One region of the Janthinobacterium aestuarii genome, then DNA from elsewhere that is predicted to be linked to it. Evidence: predicted binding sites of a transcription regulator. Region 1 holds the regulator's gene; each other region holds the start of a gene.
What was found. The regulator sigma-54, encoded in region 1, starts transcription at its own class of promoters, with help from an activator protein. The targets are predictions, from matches to a motif close to TGGCANGNAANCTGCTTT.
Positions count from the first base shown of each region.

Region 1 (3,910 bases):
CGCACCATCTCCAGCGACAGGGAATTCAAGGCTTTCGGACGGTCGAGCACGATATGGCCCGTGCGGTTGCGGATGGAGGTCTGGACGAAGTCGCTCATGGCAGGCGTGAAAAAAGTAAAAGTACAAACATTCTAGCGCCTGCGCGGGGAACATTGCGTTCAAAAGGTCCAGGCGCAAAAAAGGGCGCAATGTGCGCCCTTAGTTGATCACAACTGCTGGAAGCGGGTGGCCTTAAACGGCGACGACGGCGTCTTCCTCGGAGTTGTCTGGCAGATGCTTGATCGCCTCTTTACCGTGCCCTTGCACTTTGGTTTTGTATTTCATCACTTGCCTATCGAGCTTGTCGATCAGGGCATCGATCGCGGCATACAGGTCTTGTGCCAGGCTTTCCACGTAGACGGTTTTGCCACTTAAACGCAGGTTGACTTCGGCCTTTTGACGTTTTTCTTTCTCTTTGAGGTTATCCACGGTCAGAATCACGGCGATATCGATAACTTGATCGAAATGACGTTTCACGCGTTCCAGCTTCGTTTGTACGTATTCACGGATGGCTGGTGTCACTTCGAGATGATGTCCGCTGATGGTGAGATTCATACACACTCCTAAAGATGATCGGGTTCGTGCGGTCCATCCTATCCGGCCCGCAGAGGAACCGAAAAAAACTTACAAACACTTACGCAGGCTCACTGGCGGAATTTTCAACGCTTCCCGGTATTTGGCAACAGTACGTCGCGCAATCACCATGCCTTGTTCCCCCAGCATGTCCGCAATCTTACTGTCGGATAAAGGATTTTTAGGGTCTTCTGCTCCTGTCAGTTGCACGATCAATGCCCGTATCGCCGTCGATGACGCTTCGCCCCCCGCTTCGGTGGCGACGTGGCTACCAAAGAAATATTTCAACTCGAACATGCCGTGCGGGGTCAGCATGTACTTTTGAGTTGTTACCCGCGAGATAGTACTCTCGTGTAAACCCAGTGTATCAGCTATTTCACGGAGCACAAGGGGGCGCATGGCAACGGCCCCGTGCGAGAAAAAGTTCTTTTGTCTTTCTACTATTGCCTGTGCCACGCGCAGGATCGTGTCGAAACGCTGGCGCATATTCTTGATCAGCCACTTGGCTTCCTGCAACTGTGCGCCCATGGCGCCCTCGCCCTTGCCCTGCTTGAGCAGGTTGGCGTACATGGCGTTGACGCGCAGGCGCGGCATGACGTCGTTGTTCAGGGTCACTTGCCAGCCATTGCGCGCGCGCTTGACGACGACGTCGGGCACCACGTAATCGGACACGTCCGAGGCGAATACGGCGCCCGGATGCGGATTGCACTGGCGAATCACCGTCTGTGCTTCGCGCAAGTCTTCATCGTCGCAATCGAGGGCTTTTTTCAGCTTGTTGAAATCGCGCTGGGCAAACCAGGCCAGGTGCTTTTCCACGATGACGAGCGCCATGCGCCGCGTCACCATGGCGATGTGCGGCAAGCGCTTGATCTGCAGCGCCAGGCATTCGGATGCATTGCGCGCGCCCACGCCGGGTGGATCGAAACTTTGCAGCAGCGACAAGGCCGTGCGCATCTCGTCGGCGTCGATTTCCAGCTCTTCCGGCAGGCGCGCCAGGATGTCGTCGAGCGACTCTTCCAGGTAGCCATTGTCGTCGAGCGCGTCGATGATCAGCTCGACCAGCGCACGGTCGCGCAACTCAAGCACCGTCACGCGCATCTGCTCCATCAGGTGTTCGCGCAGGGTGCAGTGATGGGCCTCGAGTTGCGGGCGGGAATCTTCGTCGTCGGGCGCCTTGCCCCGGCTCGCCTCGCTCCAGTCGCTGTCGCCGCCATCCGCCGCGGCCGGGCCTTCGCCCGCCTCGCCGTCAAAGGTTTCCGCTTCGGCCGGCGCCGCGGGTGCCTCCTGGCCTGGCGGCTGGGGCGGCGCTTCGGCCGGCGCGGCCGTGGAGCTCAAGGCCCCGTCGGACAGCAGGCGCAGCGAACGGTCGAGCGGATCGTCGAGGCGCTCGAGCAGGGGATTGTCCGTCAGCAGTTGCTCGAGTTCCTGGTGCAATTCCAGCGTAGACAATTGCAACAGGCGTATCGATTGCTGCAACTGCGGCGTCAGTGCCAGGTGCTGCGAAGTGCGCAGCTGCAATGATTGTTTCATTGGCTTACATGCGGAAGTGTTCGCCCAGATAGACCCGGCGTACCGACTCGTTCGCGATGATGTCGTCGGGGCGTCCCGACGCCAGTACCGAGCCCTGGTTGATGATGTAGGCACGGTCGCAAATACCCAGCGTCTCGCGCACATTATGATCGGTGATCAGCACGCCGATATTGCGCTCCTTCAAGAAGCGCACGATGCGCTGGATCTCGATCACGGCGATCGGATCGACGCCGGCGAACGGCTCGTCGAGCAGCACGAAACGGGGATCGGTGGCCAGCGCGCGGGCGATTTCCACGCGGCGGCGCTCGCCGCCCGACAGGGACAAGGCCTGGTTCTCGCGCAGCTTTTCAATCTGCAAATCGGCCAGCAGCTTATCCAGGCGCTCCTCGATCTCGGCCTTCTTCAAAGGACGGCCTTCGACGGTCTGGATTTCCAGCACGGCGCGGATATTGTCTTCCACCGTCAGCTTGCGGAAGACGGACGCTTCCTGCGGCAGATAGGACAAGCCCATCTGCGCGCGGCGGTGGATCGGCAGGCTGGAAATGTCCACGCCGCTGATATCGATGCTGCCGCCGTCCGACGGCACCAGGCCGACGATCATGTAGAACGAGGTGGTCTTGCCGGCGCCGTTCGGGCCCAGCAAACCCACCACTTCGCCGCATTCGACTTGCAGCGAGACATCATGCACGACTTGCCGCTTGCCATAGGTTTTTTGCAGACCGCGAACGATCAGGGTGCTGCCGCAACGAGTATTGTCCATTATTTCTTTCCTGGCGCAGGCGTTGCCGGCGCTTTCTCCGCTTCAGGCGCCTTAGTCTTCGGCTGGATCACCATGCGCACGCTGCCGCCATCGGAAGTGCTGGTGCCGCTGTCGGAATTTTCCATCTTGAATACTTCCTTGCGGCTGTCATACGAGATGAAGGCGCCATTGGCCACGTCCGTCACTTTCGTGCCTTCCAGGCGCGTCAGCTTGGCCTTGGAAAACAGTTTCACCACTTCCGTCTTGTTGTCGTATTCCACGCGCTCCGCTTCGCCTTCGACCCACAGGTCGCCCGCGCCATCGCGTTTCTGGCGGAACGTGGCCAGCTTGCCGGGATCGGCCCAGAAGGTGATGAACTGGTAGCCTTGCGGGTCTTCCGTGATCAATGCCCGGCCCGCCTTCATGGTCAGGGTGCCCTTGACCAGCACGACGTCGCCCGTCAGGGTACGCACCTGCTTGACGTCATCGACGTGGCCGCTACGTGCCGTGATGACGGCTTCCTTCTCGGAATCGGCTTTCTCGGCATGCGCCACGCCCATGATGGCCAGCGAAAATACGGTCAACAGCAAGATGTTCTTCATAGTATGGTTTCCTTGTTTCATTCTGTCATTTTGCCGCCGCGGCCGGGCGCGGTTTCGGCGGGAGGACCATGCGCAGCGCATTCTGCACTTCCACCACGCCGGTGGCGTTATTGGCTTTCATGCCGATGCCATTGAGGCGCGAAGTCCCCGTCAGGATATCGACAGGCACGTCCGTTTCCATTCTTTCCTCGTCCGGAAACACCGTCAGCGCTTCCGTCCTGACCGTCAGGTTCTGCGCCTTCGGACTGGCCGCGCGGTCGATCACGACCTTGCGGTGCAGTTGCAGCCGGGTATTGTCCTGGTCGATATGCGCCAGTTCCGCATTCATGTTCAACGGCGGCATGCCGGGCGTGAGCTTGCGCACGAAGGGCTGGTCGATATCGGACGAATCGTCAGCCGGATAATGCGTGAGCTTGGTGCCCGACAC
Region 1 is NZ_CP142523.1:865,913-869,822, reverse strand. Features, by position in the region: gene OPV09_RS03900 (enoyl-CoA hydratase/isomerase family protein) at 1-98, opposite strand, end outside; gene hpf (ribosome hibernation-promoting factor, HPF/YfiA family) at 232-594, opposite strand; gene OPV09_RS03890 (RNA polymerase factor sigma-54) at 664-2,142, opposite strand; gene lptB (LPS export ABC transporter ATP-binding protein) at 2,147-2,902, opposite strand; gene lptA (lipopolysaccharide transport periplasmic protein LptA) at 2,902-3,483, opposite strand; gene lptC (LPS export ABC transporter periplasmic protein LptC) at 3,509-3,910, opposite strand, start outside.

Region 2 (3,910 bases), 490 kb from region 1:
TTTTCGACAAGACCTACGTGGGCTCCGTCATCGTCGGCGACAGCAACAAACGCTACTATGAAGCGGCGCCAGGACGCAATTGGCTGCTGGGTGTCAGCGCCCAATATAGTTTCTAAAACTAAAAAGCCCGCGCCTCTTCCGATGCGCGGGCTTTTAAACCAGAGCAAGCTACTTCAGGGCCGCGCCTCCTTCACGCCATACTTCTCAAAGATCGTTTTCAGTTCGCCGCTGGCCGCCATCTCGTTCATGGCTGCCTGCAGCAACTTGGCCACGTCGAGCTGTTGCTTGCTGACGGCCAGGCCCACGGCCCAGCCGGCACGCGGCAAGCGGGCGAACGCCACTTCGCTCAAGGGGAAAGCGGGGTCGCTTTTCAGCACCGATTCGATTTCCGAACGGTTGGCCAGCACGGCGTCGAGCTTGCCCGCCTGCAATTGCTGCAAGGCTTCGGCGGCCGTATCGAAGATGCGCACGTCGTCGCGGTACTTGCCATTGTCTTCGCCCAGCATCAGCATGGCCGCGATCGACACCTTTTCCACGCCGATGCGCTTGCCTGCCAGCGAAGCGACGCCATCAAACTGAGGCACCGCTTGCGCGCTGCGCACCAGGCGCACGGTTTCCACGTAATACGGCGCGAAGATCTCGACCTTGTCGTTGTCAGCCATCAACTTCTTGTCGACCGGCACATGCAGCATCACGTCGGCGGGGCCATAACCGAGATAATGCCCCTTCCACACCATATTGCGCAAATCGTCGTTCAGATTTTCGCCGGCGGGAAATGGCAGCAAACTCAGTTTCAGCCCCAACTTTTTCGCCAGCGCTTCGGCGATGTCGATATCGATCCCTACACCCTTGTCGGAAAACGGCGCGAACTCGTTATATACAGCCACTTTCAGGCTGCCCGACTGCTGCACTTTCTGCCAGTCGGCATGCGCCGGCGCGGCTGCGCACAGCGCCAGGCAAGCGAGCGAGATCATCGCGCGCATGCCCCGGAGTTGAAATGAACGCATGGGACTCCTTCGTGATCGGTTCGACTTAATTGGATTCGCGGCGGGTTTCCAGATAGGTCTTGATGGCCCACATGGCTTCCTGGTTGAACACGCCTTCGAACGGCGGCATGTACACGGCGCCATTGCGCACTTTACCGTGACGGATGGTGGTCAGGTAGTAATTGTCCGTCTCCTTGTAGCAAGCCTGTTTCTTTGTCTCATTCTTGATACCGAAGCAATCGCGGTCCAGCTGGCGCAAGTCCGGCGCGATACCGCCCGAAATGGCTTCGATGCCGTGGCAGCGGGCGCAATTCTGGTTGTAGGCCGAGGTGCCGACCGTCAGAGCCAGCTTGTTGCCGCGATACGGGTTTTGTTCGAGCCACTTGTCGCCCACTTTGGGCAAGCCTGTGGTGTCGACGCCTTGCGGCGTGACGTTGCCATGCGCATAGGCATGCGGCAAGGTCAGCAGGGAAGTGAGGGCGACGGCGCCGGCGGCCGCCATGCCGAGCAGGGTACGAATCGAATAGGTCATGCTGGTCTCCTTGGTTTTTTAGTGAATATCCAAGAAGAGCAAATGCCATGCCATGCCTATATGCCCCGCATCCGGCCGCCCATGTATCAATTTGGAACAGCTGCAACACGTATTTGTGTCACCGCGCGCGTCAGCCGACAGCGCCCAACAAACTATCAGACGTAAAAAAACCCCAACCGGATCACCGGAAGGGGTTTTTTCGAATAACAAGCCTGACGATAACCTACTTTCACACTGGTTGCAGCACTATCATCGGCGCAAAGTTGTTTCACGGTCCTGTTCGGGATGGGAAGGGGTGGGACCAACTTGCTATGGTCATCAGGCATAACTTGTACTGGCGTTTGTCCTCGATGGAGCGACAAAGCCTGAATCTGGAAGAAGCAAAGATTGGGGTAATGACTGGTAGTATCAACACACACGCAACGTTGTACCGTCTTATCCTCTGTACCTGCTAAGGTTATAGGGACAAGCCGTACGGGCAATTAGTACTGGTTAGCTTAATGCATTACTGCACTTCCACACCCAGCCTATCAACGTCCTGGTCTCGAACGACCCTTCAAAGAGCTCAAGGCTCTGGGAAATCTCATCTCAAGGCAAGTTTCCCGCTTAGATGCTTTCAGCGGTTATCTCTTCCGAACTTAGCTACCCGGCAATGCCACTGGCGTGACAACCGGTACACCAGAGGTTCGTCCACTCCGGTCCTCTCGTACTAGGAGCAGCCCCCTTCAAATTTCCAACGCCCACGGCAGATAGGGACCAAACTGTCTCACGACGTTTTAAACCCAGCTCACGTACCACTTTAAATGGCGAACAGCCATACCCTTGGGACCGGCTACAGCCCCAGGATGTGATGAGCCGACATCGAGGTGCCAAACTCCCCCGTCGATATGAACTCTTGGGAGGAATCAGCCTGTTATCCCCAGAGTACCTTTTATCCGTTGAGCGATGGCCCTTCCATACAGAACCACCGGATCACTATGTCCTACTTTCGTACCTGCTCGACTTGTCAGTCTCGCAGTTAAGCACGCTTATGCCATTGCACTATCAACACGATGTCCGACCGTATCTAGCGTACCTTCGAACTCCTCCGTTACACTTTAGGAGGAGACCGCCCCAGTCAAACTGCCTACCATGCACTGTCCCCGATCCGGATAACGGACCAAGGTTAGAACCTCAAACAAACCAGGGTGGTATTTCAAGGTTGGCTCCACGAGAACTAGCGTCCCCGCTTCAAAGCCTCCCACCTATCCTACACAGATTGGTTCAAAGTCCAATGCAAAGCTACAGTAAAGGTTCATGGGGTCTTTCCGTCTAGCCGCGGGTAGATTGCATCATCACAAACATTTCAACTTCGCTGAGTCTCGGGAGGAGACAGTGTGGCCATCGTTACGCCATTCGTGCAGGTCGGAACTTACCCGACAAGGAATTTCGCTACCTTAGGACCGTTATAGTTACGGCCGCCGTTTACTGGGACTTCAATCAAGAGCTTGCACCCCATCATTTAATCTTCCAGCACCGGGCAGGCGTCACACCCTATACGTCCACTTTCGTGTTTGCAGAGTGCTGTGTTTTTATTAAACAGTCGCAGCCACCAGTTTATTGCAACCCTTTCACCCTCATGGAGTAAACCAATCAAGCTACCGGGGCGTACCTTTTCCCGAAGTTACGGTACCAATTTGCCGAGTTCCTTCTCCCGAGTTCTCTCAAGCGCCTTAGAATACTCATCTCGCCCACCTGTGTCGGTTTGCGGTACGGTCTCGTATGACTGAAGCTTAGAGGCTTTTCTTGGAACCACTTCCGATTGCTTCGTGAACAAGTTCACTCGTCCCATCCCCTTGAATTCCGTACCCGGATTTGCCTAAGTACCTTCTATGAGACAGAAACTGACTATTCCAACAGTCAGACAACCTTCCGCGATCCGTCCCCCCATCGCATCATACGACGGTGCAGGAATATTAACCTGCTTCCCATCAGCTACGCATCTCTGCCTCGCCTTAGGGGCCGACTCACCCTGCTCCGATGAACGTTGAACAGGAAACCTTGGGCTTACGGCGTGGAGGCTTTTCACCCCCATTATCGCTACTCATGTCAGCATTCGCACTTCTGATACCTCCAGCATCCTTTACAAGACACCTTCGCAGGCTTACAGAACGCTCTCCTACCATATCTATTGCTAGATATCCGCAGCTTCGGTGACTGGCTTAGCCCCGTTACATCTTCCGCGCAGGACGACTCGATCAGTGAGCTATTACGCTTTCTTTAAATGATGGCTGCTTCTAAGCCAACATCCTGACTGTTTTAGCCTTCCCACTTCGTTTTCCACTTAGCCAATCTTTGGGACCTTAGCTGGCGGTCTGGGTTGTTTCCCTCTTGACGCCGGACGTTAGCACCC
Region 2 is NZ_CP142523.1:1,353,536-1,357,445, reverse strand. Features, by position in the region: gene OPV09_RS06215 (TonB-dependent receptor) at 1-116, shown strand, start outside; gene OPV09_RS06210 (transporter substrate-binding domain-containing protein) at 174-1,007, opposite strand; gene pedF (cytochrome c-550 PedF) at 1,033-1,518, opposite strand; rRNA gene rrf (5S ribosomal RNA) at 1,729-1,841, opposite strand; rRNA gene OPV09_RS06195 (23S ribosomal RNA) at 1,980-3,910, opposite strand, start outside.
Region 2: pedF (cytochrome c-550 PedF) is a predicted target of sigma-54. The motif match lies at 1,554-1,571, and genes of this name have one in related genera.

Region 3 (3,910 bases), 2.9 Mb from region 1:
AGGATGTCATGACAGACGACGCGCGCGGGGAACCACGGGAAATCGAGGTCGCGCCGGCGTTCGATGAACTGGCTCAGCGAGGCGTCCAGGGTGGCCGGGTCGCAGCGGCGCACGAGGTTTTCGGCCAGTACGCGCGAGGTGTAGGGCAAGGTGGCGTAGGCGCCTGGCTGGATCGCATCGACGGCGGCGCGCGTGTCGAAGTAGTCTAGCTGGGTGCCCGGCAAGGATTTGCGGTACAGGGTATTCATAGGGGTGCTCATTATTTGCGGTCCTTGATCGGCACGAATTCCAGGTCTTCCGGGCCCACGTAGTTGGCGCTCGGGCGGATGATCTTGTTGTCGATGCGCTGCTCAATGATGTGGGCAGCCCAGCCCGAGGTGCGCGAGATGACGAACAGCGGCGTGAACATCGCCGTCGGCACGCCCATCATGTGGTAGGACACGGCCGAGAACCAGTCCAGGTTCGGGAACATGTTCTTGATTTCCCACATGACCGATTCCAGGCGCTCGGCGATGTCGAACATTTTCGTGGAGCCGGCTTCCTGCGACAGCGAACGGGCCACTTCCTTGATGACCACGTTCCGCGGGTCGGAGATCGTGTAGACGGGGTGGCCGAAGCCGATCACCACTTCCTTGTTGGCGACGCGCTCGCGGATATCCGCTTCCGCTTCGTCGGCGTTGTCGTAGCGTTTCTGGATCTCCAGCGCCACTTCATTCGCGCCGCCGTGTTTCGGGCCGCGCAGCGCGCCGATGGCGCCCGTGATGGCCGAATGGATGTCCGAACCCGTGCCGGCGATCACGCGGCTGGTGAAGGTCGACGCGTTGAATTCGTGTTCCGCGTACAGGATCAGCGAGGTATGCATGGCTTTTTCCCACGACGCTGACGGTTTTTCGCCATGCAGCAGGTGCAGGAAGTGGCCGCCGATCGAATCGTCGTCCGTTTCCACTTCGATGCGCTTGCCGTTATGGCTGTAGTGGTACCAGTACAGCAGCATGGAGCCGAACGACGCCATCAGGCGGTCGGCGATGTCGCGCGCGCCCGGTGCGTTATGGTCGTCTTTTTCCGGCAAGGTGCAGCCCAGCACGGACACGCCCGTGCGCATCACGTCCATCGGGTGGGCGGCGGCCGGCAGCGCTTCGAGCGCCAGTTTCACGGCCGACGGCAAGCCGCGCAAGGATTTCAGTTTGGCCTTGTAGCCTTTCAGTTCCGCAGACGTCGGCAGCTTGCCGTGCACCAGCAGGTAGGCGATTTCCTCGAACTCGCAGCTGTCGGCCACGTCCAGGATGTCATAGCCCCGATAGTGCAAATCGTTGCCGGTCTTGCCGACCGAGCACAGCGCCGTATTGCCGGCGGTAACGCCGGACAGGGCGACGGATTTTTTAGGCTTGAAAGTGGCGGCTTGCGGTGCGTTCATTGATTTCTCCAAAAATTGACTAGTCTCGGTTGCGTCACTGCGGGGCCGACATGCGGCCCCTGCTTCTGTTTATTTCTTTTGCGCGGCGAACAGCGCATCGAGTTTTTGCTCGAAGTCGTGGTAATTGATCGATTCATACAGCTCCATGCGCGTCTGCATGGTGTCGAGCACATTCTTTTGCGTGCCGTCGCGGCGCAGCGCCTGGTAGACGTTTTCCGCCGCCTTGTTCATGGCGCGGAAGGCGGACAGCGGGTACAGCGCCAGGCCCACGTGGGCGCTGCGCAACTCGTCCAGGGTGAACAGCGGCGTGGAACCGAATTCCGTGATGTTGGCCAGGATCGGCACGTTGACCGCCTTGGCGAACGTGGCGTACATGTCCAGGTCCGTGATCGCTTCCGGGAAGATCATGTCGGCGCCCGCTTCGACGCAGGCGACGGCGCGCTCGAGCGCCGCTTCCAGGCCATCGACGGCCAGCGCATCGGTGCGCGCCATGATGACGAAGTTCGGGTCCGTGCGCGCATCGACGGCCGCCTTGATGCGGTCGACCATTTCTTCCTTGCTCACGATTTCCTTGCCCGGACGGTGGCCGCAACGCTTGGCGCCCACCTGGTCTTCGATGTGCAGGGCGGCCGCGCCGAACTTGATCATCGATTTCACGGTGCGCGCCACGTTGAAGGCGGACGAACCGAAACCCGTGTCGGCGTCGACCAGCAGCGGCAGGTCGCACACGTCGGTGATGCGGCGGATGTCGGTCAGCACGTCGTCCAGGCTGGAAATGCCCAGGTCGGGCAAGCCCAGCGAGCCGGCCGCGACGCCGCCGCCGGACAGGTAGATGGCCTTGTAACCGGCGCGCTTGGCCAGCAAGGCGTGGTTGGCGTTGATGGCGCCGACTACTTGCAACGGGGATTCTTCCTGGACGGCCTTGCGGAATGCGGCACCTGCGGAGTATTGAGTCATGTGTTCACCTTATGGGTTTCGGATGGTCCCGAATGTTTCACGGAGTGGCTATGAGCATCAGTATTGCAAATGCCGTGCCAGGCCGCTTCTGTCTAGGCGGAAAACGCCGAATGCAGAGTGAAAAGGCAGGCAAACGGCCATGAGGCCACGAACGGTGTGCTGTGACGCAGCGGAACAGCGATGTCACGTTTGGCGTCAAAAATGTTTCAATATTGTTTCATGAAACTTATTTTGAAACATTTATTGAAACGCGAAACAGACGGGTAGACAAGGCGATGAAAGCCCAGGCTGGCAAGACGCGCAATAAAAACAGCCGGCGGGCGCCGGCTGATTTATACAACTGATACCACTGATACTATCAGGGCAAACTAGGCCAGCCGCACCAGTGGATTGGCGATGATGTTGTCGATCTGGCGCACGGCTTCTTCGCAGGCGGCGGCAATGGCGCCCTCCTCGTCGTCGCGCACGAACTGCATGGTCGAGCCTTCGAACACTTCCAGGCCTTCCGCCGTGGCGCGTTCGATGTCGCAACTGGCCGACCATTTGCCGTCGGTGGTGGGCACGGCCAGGGGAACGATTTCCCAGCCTTTATAGTGAATTTTAGAACTGCTATTCATGGGGTGCCTCCTTGGTGACTGACTCAATACTGGAAATCGTAGCATGAAGCGCGACTGGCAGCGACGTGTTTCACGCGCCGGCCATAGCCAGGCGCACTTTCGGGCTAAACGATTTACGCTGGCTCAAGGGCGCAGCAGATTATCCACTTCCGTCCTGGCCACTTCCAGGCCCGCCGTGCAAGCCGTTTCAGGGGCCGCGTAGCCGCCCAGGGTGCGGCTGCGCGTGATCGCCTGCGCCTCGGGTTCACCTTCGCGCTGCAGGCGGTAGGTAAAATCCCATAAGTCGTCGTTATCCTTTTGCGGGGTCACCGAAATCGTAAAACCGCGGTATTGTTCGCTGCGTGCAGTGATATCGTTCATGAAATCCTCCTTGGAAGAATGAGGTTAGCACGCGGCAAGACACAGGGTGCGCACGGTAGTCGCGCGCGGAGCCCTCCCCCTTATCTGTTTTTCGCATGTTAAATGTTAATTTTCAACATTTTTTGAACGAACTCTGGCGATATAATGTTATTCCCTGCCCGCCCCCTGCCGCCGTGATGACTCCACAAATCCAAGCTTTTTTCGACCCCGCCACCGCCACCGTCACCTATGTTGTCTACGAGGCAGATGGGCGGGACTGCGCCATCATCGACTCCGTGCTCGACTACGACCCGAAGGCGGGCCGCACCTCGACCGCCTCGGCCGACAAGGTGATCGCCTTCGTGCGCGAACACGGCTTGCAATGCCGCTGGCTGCTGGAAACCCACGCGCACGCCGACCATCTTTCCGCCGCGCCCTATTTGCAGCAGCAGCTGGGCGGCGACGTGGCCATCGGCGCCGCCATCCAGACGGTGCAGCAGGCGTTCGCGGCCGTCTACCACCAGGATGGCGCCAGGGCCGACGGCTCGCAGTTCGACCAGCTGTTCGCGCCCGACCAGGTCTT
Region 3 is NZ_CP142523.1:4,258,809-4,262,718, forward strand. Features, by position in the region: gene acnD (Fe/S-dependent 2-methylisocitrate dehydratase AcnD) at 1-248, opposite strand, end outside; gene prpC (bifunctional 2-methylcitrate synthase/citrate synthase) at 260-1,414, opposite strand; gene prpB (methylisocitrate lyase) at 1,484-2,371, opposite strand; gene OPV09_RS19080 (hypothetical protein) at 2,740-2,988, opposite strand; gene OPV09_RS19085 (hypothetical protein) at 3,112-3,348, opposite strand; gene OPV09_RS19090 (MBL fold metallo-hydrolase) at 3,525-3,910, shown strand, end outside.
Region 3: prpB (methylisocitrate lyase) is a predicted target of sigma-54. The motif match lies at 2,434-2,451, and genes of this name have one in related genera.